DNA from 2 places in the Gordonia sp. C13 genome. Region 1 is predicted to be linked to the other one. Evidence: riboswitches for the same ligand, from Rfam matches in the RefSeq annotation. Region 1 holds a riboswitch; the other holds the start of a gene.

Region 1 (5,788 bases):
GGCCGCCACCGCCACGGTCACCTTCCCCCGTACCCCCAACCCGATGCCCACGCCGGAGGACGGCGCGATCGTCGCGATCAACCGCGTGGTCTACGGACCGACGAGTGTGCCGGCGAGCTCTGCGGTCTCGCCGGCACCTTCGGGAACCGCGGGCGGATAGCAGACGCCCGAGTCGTTTCGATACGGCTCGTCGCTGCGCTCCTCACCTACTCAACGAGCAGGTGGACGGCTCGTCGCTGCGCTCCTCACCTACTCAACGAGCAGGTGGACGGCTCGTCGCTGCGCTCCTCACCTACTCGACGAGCAGATGAGGAGCGGAGCCACGTTCACTCAGGTCAGCTGCTGTAGGCCTCGATCGGCGCGCAGCTGCACACCAGGTTGCGGTCGCCGTACACGCCGTCGATACGTCGCACCGAGGGCCACACCTTGGCGCGGGCACCGGCCGACGGGAGGCCCTGCGGGTAGACCGCGACCTCGCGCGAGTACGGGTGGTCCCACTCGCCCACCAGCGCCTCGGCGGTATGCGGTGCCCCACGCAGCGGGTTGTCGTCGACCGGCCACTCACCGCTGCCGACCCGATCGATCTCCTCGCGAATGGCGATCATGGCGTCGCAGAACGCGTCGATCTCGTCGAGGTTCTCGCTCTCCGTAGGCTCGACCATCAGCGTGCCGGCCACCGGGAAGCTCATCGTCGGCGCGTGGAAACCGTAGTCGGCCAAGCGCTTTGCCACGTCGTCGACCGTCACGCCGGTCTCCTTGGTGAGCGCTCGCAGGTCGAGGATGCATTCGTGCGCGACGAAGCCGCCCTCGCCGGTGTACAGCACCGGGTAGTGGTCGCCGAGCCGCTTGGCGACGTAGTTCGCCGCGGTGATCGCCGTGAGCGTCGCCCGACGCAGACCGGCCGCACCCATCATGGCGATGTAGGCGTAGGTGATCGGCAGGATCGTCGCCGAACCGTACGGTGCCGCGGCGATGGTCGCGGTGCCGGGCAGCTCGTCGGCGAGGGGGTGTCCGGGCAGGAACGGCGCGAGGTGTTCGCGCACCGCCACCGGTCCGACGCCGGGTCCGCCGCCGCCGTGCGGGATGCAGAAGGTCTTGTGCAGGTTCAGGTGGCTGACGTCGCCGCCGAAGTGCCCCGGACGCGCGACGCCGACCAGGGCGTTGAGATTGGCGCCGTCGACGTAGACCTGTCCACCGGCATCGTGGACGGCACCGCAGATGTCGCGGATGTCGTGCTCGAACACGCCGTGGGTGGACGGGTAGGTGATCATGATGGCCGCGATCCGGCCCTCGTTCGCGGCGATCTTCGCCCGCAGGTCCTCGAGGTCGACGTCGCCGTTCTCCCGGCAACCGACCACGACGACGCGCATGCCCGCCATGACCGCCGACGCGGCGTTGGTGCCGTGGGCACTCGACGGGATCAGGCAGATGTCGCGGTCGAGGTCGCCCCGGCTGCGGTGGTAGCCGCGGATCGCGAGCAGTCCGGCGAACTCTCCCTGGGAACCCGCGTTCGGCTGCAGGCTCACGCGGTCGTAGCCGGTGACGGCGACGAGCCAGTTCTCGAGGGTGGAGATGAGCTCGCGGATGCCGACGGTGTCCTCGACGGGCGCGAACGGGTGGAGGCCCGCGAACCCGGGCCACGTGATGGGTTCCATCTCCGTGGTCGCGTTGAGCTTCATGGTGCAGGACCCGAGCGGGATCATGCTGCGGTCGAGCGCGATGTCCTTGTCGGACAGGGCCCGCAGGTAACGCAGCATCGCCGTCTCGGTGCGGTACCGGTTGAACGCGGGGTGCGTCAGGTACTCGCTGGTGCGGTTCTCGATGGACTGGGCGAAGCCGAGCGGCTCCACGCCGCCGGCGCCGAACGCCCGCAGCACGCCGTCGAGGTCGGCCTCGGTGGTGGTTTCGTCGCAGGCGATCGAGACGGTGTCGGCATCGACGCGGCGAAGGTTGATGCCCTCGCGACGAGCCTGGGCGACGATCACGTCGGCTTGGCCGGGGGTGTGGACCTCGACGGTGTCGAAGAACGTGGCGTGCGCGACCGAGAAGCCGGCCGCCGCCAGCGAATTCGCCAGGCGGACCGCGGCGTCGTGGGTGCGGCGCGCGATGGCCCGGAGACCCTCCGGTCCGTGGTACGACGCGTACATGGCGGCCATCACGGCGAGCAGGACCTGTGCCGTACAGATGTTGCTGGTGGCCTTCTCGCGGCGGATGTGCTGCTCTCGGGTCTGCAGCGCCAGGCGGTAGGCGAGGTTGCCGTCGGCGTCCTTGGAGATGCCGACCAGGCGACCCGGCAGCTGACGCGCATGCTTCGAACCGACCGCGAGGTATCCGGCATGCGGACCGCCGAAGCCCATCGGCACGCCGAAACGCTGGGTGGTCCCGAAGCACGCGTCGGCGCCCTGCTCCCCCGGCGGCGTGATCAGCGTCAACGCGAGGAGGTCGCCACCGACGGCGACCAGAGCGCCGCGCTCGTGGGCGGCGTCGACGATCGGGGCGGCGTCGACGATACGTCCCGACGCGCCGGGCACCTGCAGGACGACGCCGAAGAAGTCACCTTCGGGCAGACCGCGGTCGGGCAGCTCTGGGTTGAGGGACGCTTCTACGACCTCGATGCCGAGCGGCTCGGCGCGGGTCTCGATCACCGCGCGGGTCTGCGGGAAGAGGTCGGCGTCGACGACGACACGCGGCGACTTCGACTTGCCGGCGCGCCGCAGCAGCGTCATCGCCTCCGCGGCCGCGGTGGCCTCGTCGAGCATCGACGCGTTCGCCACCTCCATGCCGGTGAGGTCGGCGACCATGGTCTGGAAGTTCAGCAGCGCTTCGAGGCGTCCCTGGCTGATCTCCGGCTGGTAGGGCGTGTACGCCGTGTACCAGGCCGGGTTCTCCAGGACGTTGCGCAGGATGACGCCGGGCGTGTGGGTGCCGTAGTAGCCGAGACCGATCATGGAACGGGCAGCGGTGTTGCGGGCCGCGAGTCCGCTGAGTTCGGCGAGCACCTCGCTCTCACCCTGCGGCTGCGGCAGTGCACCCAGGACGTTCGAGTCGAGTTCGTCCGCGATGACCGCGGGGATGACGCGATGGGCCAGCTCGTCGAGGGACGACACACCGATCACCGCGAGCATGCGCTGCGTCTCGTCGGGGTCGGGTCCGACGTGGCGGTCCACGAAGGTGACTGGCGCTGACGACGTGTCGGCTGAGGGCATGGTGAGGGCAACCTCTCGCAGGCGCCGGCGCGGTGCCGGCTGGTTCGCCCTCCCCCTCTGTCATGTCACCGACCGGTGGCCGGGAGACGCCTGAGAGATTCGGTGTCACGCGGCGCTGCGTGACGACCTTTCACCGTGGGCGGACGACGAGTCGTCACTTTCCAGAGACGCCGTCACCACCACGGTCCGGGTGCCTGAGAGTTTGACGGAGAGGTGTTGCTCCTTCGGCGGTCACCTTGGACTGCTCGGTGACGCTCTCCCGCGGCGTAGCGACGCGCGCACCAGTGTACGCAGGTCGACGTCGCGTTGGTCCAGACGACGTCGGGAGAGTCGTGAGGATCACGTGCCGGTGCCGTGAGGATGCGGTCTAACCGGTACGACGGGTGCGGTTCTTGCGGCGTGCCGCGAGTTCGTCCTCGGGCGCTGCCTCGCTGACGCCGCCGTCGGCCCGTTCACCCGGGAAGTCCGCGATGGTGCCGGTGAGTTCGCGCATGGCACCGCTGACGGCGATACCGAAGACGCCCTGTCCGCCCTGGAGGAGGTCGACGACCTCTTCCGCGGAGGTGCACTCGTAGACGGTGGTGCCGTCGGAGAAGAGCGTGATCTTGGCGAGGTCCTCGACGCCGCGCTGGCGGAGGTGGTCGACTGCGACACGGATGTTCTGCAGGGAGATGCCGGTGTCGAGGAGACGCTTGACGATCTTGAGGACGAGGATGTCCTTGAACGAGTACAGACGCTGGCTGCCCGAACCCGCGGCGCCGCGGATCGACGGGACGACCAGCGAGGTGCGTGCCCAGTAGTCGAGCTGGCGGTAGGTGATGCCGGCGATCTGGCAGGCACTCGGCACTCGATAGCCGACGAGCTCGTCGGGCACGGTGTCGTCGGGGAAGAGACCCGGTGCGACCTCCTCGAAGCTGCCCTGCGTCGGGCCCGCGGGACGATCGGTCACAGCATGGTCGGGTGACGGGTCGCTCGACGTCACTTCACTGTCGACCGGACGATCGCCCACTTGATGTCTCCCTCGCAAAGCTCGGACCGGATGCCGCATCAGATGCCTGACATCCACGTCCACAGTACGCGGTCCAGGCCCTGCTCGGGTCAGCCGATCACATCTTCATCGGCCCCTGAGTGGTGCGCGATGTCGAGTTCGACGCTATGCCGAGCGGGACACCGGATCAATGCGACGCGCCATGAGGCTCAACCTCAAGTTGAGATTGAGGCAAATGGTGACCTCCCGGTTGCCGTTCCGTGACCGGGAACCGCGTCAGGCGCCGCTGGCCTTGAAGTCGTCGGGCGAGACGTTGTCGAGGAATTCCTTGAACTTCTCGACCTCGTCCTCTTTGTTCTCGTCGACCGCCTCGACGGTGGTGTCCTCGGGCTCTTCCTCCGGGATCAGCAGGCCGGCCTCGGCGAGCACCTCTTCGTCGGCGATGATCGGCACCTCGGCACGCATCGCAACGGCGATGGAATCGGAAGGCCGCGCGGACACCCGGAGATCGCCCGAGAAGATCATCTCGGCGTAGAAGGTGCCCTCTTGCATGTCGACGATGCGCACCTCGAGGAGCGTTTGGCCGAACTCCCGGATGAGATTCACGATCAGATCGTGGGTCAGCGGGCGCGGCGGCTCGATCCCCTTCTGCCGCAAGGCAATCGACGCGGCCTCGCTCTGCCCGATCCAGATCGGCAGGTAGCGCTCGCCATCGACCTCACGGAGCAGGAGCACGGGCTGGCTCTGCGGGGGCTCGACCCTGATGCCCACCACACGCATCTCGCTCATCTCGCACCTCCCAGACGCCTCGTAGGGCGATCGATTGATGTCCTCGACGCTACACCGCTCAGACGATGGACGGCGGCCGACTCGCTGCTGGGCGATACGAGAACTCCAGGCCGCCGGGAACACCCGAGGGCCTGGAGTGCGCTGGTCGAGAAGGAGTTCAGTCGAGCACGTCGCGCACGGCCGCCTTGACCAACTGCGTGTGCAGGGTCACCGACAGCGCGGCGATCTCGCGAACGAGTTCTTCGGCGCGGTCGCGCGCGCCGGTCCCCTTGCCCTTGGCGATGGGGTTGGCGATCTGGGCGACCAGGCCCGCCTCCCGGTCCGCGGACACCTTGAAGGCACGCAGATGGCGTGTCTCCAGGCCGTAACTGGCCAGCGCCGCGGCGGCCTCGACGAGACGGACGGCGTCCTCGTCGAAGAACCCGGCCGGCCCCGCAGTCAGCAGCCCGTTGCGCTGGAGTTCGGTCACGAACGCCGAGTCGACGCCCGTGCGTTCGATCAGCGTCTCCCGGGACACACGACCGGCACGCGCACCGAAATCGGTTGCGGGGGCCACTGTGCCGCGAGCCGTGGACAGCGCCACGGTGCCGCCGGAACCGAAGCCGCCGTTCCCGTTGTCGATCGCGTCGAGTTGTTCCTTGATGACCTTCAACGGGAGATACCGGTCCCGCTGGGCGGTCAGGACGAAGCGCAACCGTTGACAGTCGGCTTCGCTGAATCGCCGGTAGCCGGACGGCGCCCGCTCCGGGGTCACCAGACCCTCCGATTCCAGGAACCGGATCTTCGAGATCGTGATGTCCGGGAA
Region 2 (5,788 bases), on a different contig from region 1:
TGACGGGCATCTGCCAGCCGGCGAAGTCGGTGAATGTCGCTCCGAGCCCACGATGCTCGACAAGCAGTGGCGATTCGGTGGTGGGCGGCGCGGTCATGGGCGACTTTCCTTTGCGGTGGTGGCGAACGATTCGGGTGATGGGCACGAACAGACCAGATTTCGGTCACCGTGTACCCCGTCGATCCGCCTGGTGGGTGGCCAGTACTTGTTGGCGCGCAGCGAGTCCACGGGGTAGGCGGCTTGCTGTCGGCTGTAGGGCAGCTCCCAGGTGTCGGCGGTCAGCAGCTCGGCGGTGTGGGGTGCCTGGCGCAGCGGGCTGTCCGCCACGGCCCAGCGGCCGGCGGCCACATCGTCGATTTCGCCGCGGATAGCGATCATCGCTTCGATGAATCGATCGAGTTCATCGAGGTTTTCGCTTTCCGTGGGTTCGACCATGAGGGTGCCGTTGACCGGGAACGACAGCGTGGGCGCGTGGAAGCCATAGTCGATCAGCCGTTTGGCAACGTCTTCGGCGGTCACTCCCGTCGCCTTGGTCAGTGCGCGCAGATCCAGGATGCATTCGTGGGCCACCAGACCACCTGGCCCCGTGTAGAGCGTCGGGTAGTGGTCAGACAATGCCGCAGCGACGTAGTTCGCCGACAGCACCGCAGTGCGGGTTGCGTCAGTCAGCCCTTCAGGTCCCATCAGCGCCAGGTAGGCCCAGGTGATCGGAAGAATGCCGGCAGATCCGTACTGGGCGGCGGCCACTGCCGACTGGGAATCCCCGTCGTCGGCCAGCGGGTCCCCGGGCAGAAAAGGCGCCAGGTGTGCACGGACTGCCACCGGGCCGACACCCGGCCCGCCCCCACCATGCGGAATGCAAAAGGTCTTGTGCAGATTCAGATGTGACACGTCGCCGCCGAACTGGCCTGGTTTCGCCAGACCGACCAGCGCATTCATGTTCGCGCCGTCGATATAGACCTGGCCACCAGCCCGATGAACCAGGTCGCAGACCTCGATGACGCCCTCTTCGTAGACGCCGTGGGTGGACGGATACGTCAGCATGATCGCCGCGACTGACTTACCGTCGCTGCCCAGTTTGGCGCGCAGATCCTCGAGATCAATGCTGCCATCCCCGGCGGTGGCCACCACGCGCACCTGCATGCCGGCCAACACCGCCGAGGCAGCGTTGGTCCCGTGCGCCGACTGCGGTATCAGACACACGGTGCGCTCCGGCTCACCACGGGATTCGTGATAAGCCTTGATCGCCAGCAGTCCGGCCAGTTCGCCCTGCGATCCGGCATTGGGCTGCAACGATATCCGGTCGTAACCGGTGATCTCGCAGAGCCAGGTGCTCAGGTCGTCGATGAGTTGGCGGTAGCCAGCGGTCTGCGCGGCCGGGGCGTAGGGGTGCAACGAGGCAAACCCTGGCCAGCTGATCGGTTCCATCTCCGCGGTGGCGTTGAGTTTCATGGTGCACGATCCGAGCGGGATCATGCTGCGGTCCAGCGCCAAGTCCTTATCGGAAAGGTGCCGCAAGAACCGGAGCATCGCGGTCTCGGATTCGTAGGAGTTGAACACCGGTTGTGTCATGAAGTCGGACTGCCGTACAACCGCAGCGGGCAGGTGGCTGGCGCGGCCCGAGTGGATGCGCCCGGAACCGAACACCGCCAACAGCGTGCTCAGGGTGTCGTCGGAGGTTGTTTCGTCGCAAGCGATCCCCACGTGGCTATCATCGACAAATCGGATGTTGATGCCGTCCTTGTCCGCGGCGTCGACCATCGCGCGGGCCATCCCGGGAACCCAGACCAGGATGGTGTCAAAGAACACCTCGTGCACCACTTCGTAACGCTGCGCGCGAAGGCTCTGAGCGAGCGAGGACGCCATCTGATGGGCCCGGGAAGCGATGTCCCGCAGTCCTTGTGGGCCGTGATACACCGCATACATCGCGGCGACGTTGGCCAGCAACGCCTGCGCGGTGCAAATGTTGCTGGTCGCCTTCTCCCGGCGGATGTGCTGCTCGCGGGTCTGCAGTGCCAAACGGTAGGCCGGTCGGCCCGTGGCATCGATCGACACCCCCACCAGTCGGCCGGGCAGCATCCGCTCCAGCCCGGAGCGCACGGCCATATATGCCGCGTGCGGGCCACCGAAGAACAACGGCACCCCGAAACGCTGTGTCGATCCCACCGCGATATCGGCGCCGAATTCACCTGGCGGACGCAACAGCGTCAGTGCCAGCAGGTCGGCCGCCACCGTCACTTGCGCGCCGTGCGCGTGGGCCGTGTCGATCAGCGGCGCCAGGTCACGGACCGCGCCACTGACCCCCGGGAACTGAGTGACAACACCAAATACTCCTGTCTCCCAAACATCTTCGGGAATGGCCCGGGCCAGGTCGACGACCAGAACATCGATTCCCACCGCGGCTGCTCGGCCACGCACGACGTTAAGGGTCTGCGGAAGACAGTCGGCGTCGATGATCACCTGGTTACCCGGCGCGCTGCGGTTAGCCCGCCGCATCAGCAGCACAGCCTCCATGACCGCAGTCGCCTCATCGAGTAGGGAGGCGCCGGAGACCGGCAGCGCGGTCAGTTCCGAGACCATCGTCTGGAACGTCAGCAGGGCTTCCAACCGTCCCTGGGAAATCTCCGGCTGGTAAGGGGTGTACGCCGTGTACCAGGCCGGCGATTCCAGCATAGTGCGCCGCAGAACCGGTGGAGTAATGGTGTCGTGGTAACCCATACCGATCATCTGGATATGAGTTTGATTGCAGCGTGCAATCTTTCGCAGTGCATCGAGAACATCCTGCTCGGAGCGGCCGGCGGGCAGCCGCAAACTCTGGCAGCTGGGCAATCTGATGGTCGACGGCACCGCGGCGTCGATGAGGTCGTCGAGACTGGCGTAGCCGAGCTTGTCCAGCATGTGCTGACGGGCCGACTGGCCTGGACCGATGTGACGACCGACGAAGCAGTTCGGCTTGGCGAGCTCGGATGAAACTGCTACAGAAAGGGACATGCGGTAACTCCGGTATCGCAGGCCCACCGAGGTGGGTTTCGAAGGGTGACACCTCCCCGATCTGTCCTGCTACCTGAGAGCTTGACGCGTGACCGCGCATTCACCTTCGGTAAGTGCCCGGCGTGAACCGGCACTGTTCTCCAGAGTTGCCTCTGCGCTGCGGTACTGGGCCTGAGAGATTCCTGGGGAGGAAGTTGCTCCTACGGCACCTCACGAAGAGGTTCTCCCGCTGCGCGTCAACGGCGTATTCAATTATCTCGAAGCGAGACACTACCTGCACTGTGGCCTCGGCACCACCTGACGAGCAAAACTGCCCCGAAGGACCCGGCTGAGCGGAGCGGACCACACCAACGGCGAATCCGGTGGCGCACGAACACCATTACTGAGCTGTACCGTCGGGCTCAGCGCCTGGGACGCGGCTGACCGGCGGCCCCGGTGACCGCTCCGGGTGGACCCGAATCGAGGCGCGGCCACGCTAGCGTCTCACCACTCGAAGCGGCCGGAGTGCTCGGCCAACACCACCAGGGTGAGCGGCGTCATAAGACGATGGGGCCGGTGCCACCCGTAGGTGGCACCGGCCCAGGGGGCGATCTGAAGTTGCTCTGCTGCTGATTTAGCCGGCCATTCGGACGTCTGTCAGACCGTCGCTTTCCGCGGTCGGCGGGGTGTACTGAGCGGCGGCGGTGGGTTCAGGGGCCGTGGTGCGGCGAGGACGACGCGCCCCGCTCGCGCGGCCTCGGCGCGTCCCGGCCTGGGTGGTCAGCGGCGCGACGTTGAGTAGATCGAGCTTGGCGGCGGGAGCTCCGTTCTTTTTTGCTTCCTTGACCAACCCGGCCAGTTCGGCCAGGCGCCGGCGGTCGGCCTTGAGGAATTCGGTGCGGGTGGCTTCGATCTCGGCGGCCAGCTGGGCCGCAGGTTCGAGTGCTTCGCGTCGGCGACGTTGCCGTTCGGCGAGGGCTTGTGCTTCGGCGGCGTCCTCGGCTTCGATCTCGGCGAGGAGGTTGCTGGGGTCGAATGTGGTCATCGTTGTCTCCTAGGGTTGGTTGGGTGGGTTCACATTCCGCGTGCGCGTTGGCGATCGGCGTTCTTGCCGCCGCCTGTCCTGGCGCGGGCCTGATTGCGGGGTGCTGAGGCGACGGCGGCACGTGGGTTTGTGGGGTGATCGCGGGCGGCGGTCGCGGCGGCGCGACCTGGTGCGGTGGGGCTCGCGGTGCCTACTCGTTCGGCTCGGCTCATCGGCGGTGGCGTATAGGTCTGCGGCCCCACCGCCACCACGGGTGGCGGTGGGGGTGGTGTTCGGCCGGGGCGTTCGTTGGGCGCTGACCGGTTGAGTGCATCGGCCCGCTCGGCAGCGAGTTCGGCGTTGTGTTCGGCTGTGGCTGCGCGGTCGTCGGCAGCTTGTGCTTGGGAGAGCAGTGCGGCGGCCTGGGCGCCATCGCGATCGACGCTGTCGCTCCCGTCGTGGGTCATCGCTGGCTGTGCGGAGTTGTCGCTGCCGAAGCTGAGCGGGTTGTCCGAACCTTGCCTGGCCTCTCCTACTGTCTGTTCGTAGCGGCGGCCCGCTTCTGCGGGGTCCATGCGCATGAGTTCGTCGGGGTCGAGTCCGAGATCCTGGATCTGTTCGCGGAGGTTGTCGCGGACGTTGGCAGCCACGACGGCCTCGTCGGCGTATCGGTGGGCGAGGTCGAGTACGCCCACGACTGCGGTGCCTCTGGTGTTCTGCGCCCATTGCCGGTCGTAGGCACGATCGCCGAGTCGGCGCGGGTCGAGGTCCCGGAAAGGGGCCTTTTCGGCGTCGTCGGTGCGGAACTTCTCGACGAGTTCGTCGGGGCTGGCGGTGAGCCAGAAGGGGGCGTCTGGCCGACCTTTCGCAAGATCGTGGCGGGCGCGCTGTTCTACCTTGGCGGCGGTGCGACCCAGGTCGTCAGGCGTCTGGTTGGGTGGGGCGGGTTTGTCGGTGTCGGCGCGCTGCGCTTTCCGGTTGCGCTGTTTGGCGACCAGTTTCGCCCAGGACTCCACCATCGAGGAGCCGTGTGCGATGGCGACGGCCAGTGCACGCTCCATTGTCTGTTCGAGCTCGCGGGTTTCGTTGTCGTGCTCTTCCATTGGGGGCTCCTTAACTGACGGTTTCTGGGGCGAGGGTGCTCATGGCCACCCGGAGGTTCAGGTCGTCCATCTCGTCGGTGGGCAGTGCTGTGGCGGCGAGGTCGGTGTTGTGTCCGCGGTCAACCGAGCACCCTTCGAACGGGCCGTCGGTAGCGAACAGTGCAGGCATGTGGTGGTCGGCGTGATCGCGCCACCACACGCTCATCCCGGTCCCTGGGTCCAACCGCAGCGATTCGTATGCGCGCCAGAGCGCTTCGAGCCGTGACACTGCTTCGGGGTGCTCGAACCAGCGCGGGCACCAGCGGCGGTCTTGTTTGTGGGCGAGTTTGCGGGCGTAGAGAAACACCAGGTGGGTCTCGACGAACTCATACACCGAGGTGAACTCGGGCTCGGGGGCTGCCTCCTCTGCGTCTCCTTCCCCGCTGGTGTCGTCGTAGTCATCAGCGGCGTCGGCGAGCTCTTCGTCCAGGAACAGATCGTCGGTCATCGGTGTGCTCCTTCGGCGTGCCCCGGGGCGGCGACCGCCGCGACTGGCGGTGCGTCGGGGCTGTACTCGGCGAGCGAGGACTTGATGAGGTCGGCGTATGGCTTCTCCCACCACGGCACGGTTTTCAGGATCGTGGGCGGGTTGCCTGCCGAGAACAGCAACAGCCGGCCGCGCGGCCACGCCGCGAGGTCACTGGGGTTGAAG

The links. A riboswitch is a leader RNA that binds a small molecule or an ion and turns the genes downstream of it on or off. The one in region 1 is predicted to bind glycine.
Region 2: another riboswitch for glycine. It lies ahead of gcvP (aminomethyl-transferring glycine dehydrogenase); the one in region 1 lies ahead of gcvP (aminomethyl-transferring glycine dehydrogenase).

Annotation. Positions count from the first base shown of each region.
Region 1 is NZ_JALPSY010000009.1:81,258-87,045, reverse strand. Features, by position in the region: gene M1L58_RS10030 (hypothetical protein) at 1-160, shown strand, start outside; gene gcvP (aminomethyl-transferring glycine dehydrogenase) at 336-3,206, opposite strand; glycine riboswitch at 3,379-3,478, opposite strand; gene M1L58_RS10020 (MerR family transcriptional regulator) at 3,574-4,215, opposite strand; gene M1L58_RS10015 (bifunctional nuclease family protein) at 4,471-4,983, opposite strand; gene ftsR (transcriptional regulator FtsR) at 5,141-5,788, opposite strand, start outside.
Region 2 is NZ_JALPSY010000020.1:48,505-54,292, reverse strand. Features, by position in the region: gene gcvT (glycine cleavage system aminomethyltransferase GcvT) at 1-97, opposite strand, end outside; gene gcvP (aminomethyl-transferring glycine dehydrogenase) at 94-2,991, opposite strand; glycine riboswitch at 3,142-3,230, opposite strand; gene M1L58_RS15745 (hypothetical protein) at 3,605-4,015, opposite strand; gene M1L58_RS15740 (hypothetical protein) at 4,045-5,097, opposite strand; gene M1L58_RS15735 (DUF4913 domain-containing protein) at 5,108-5,584, opposite strand; gene M1L58_RS15730 (TraM recognition domain-containing protein) at 5,581-5,788, opposite strand, start outside.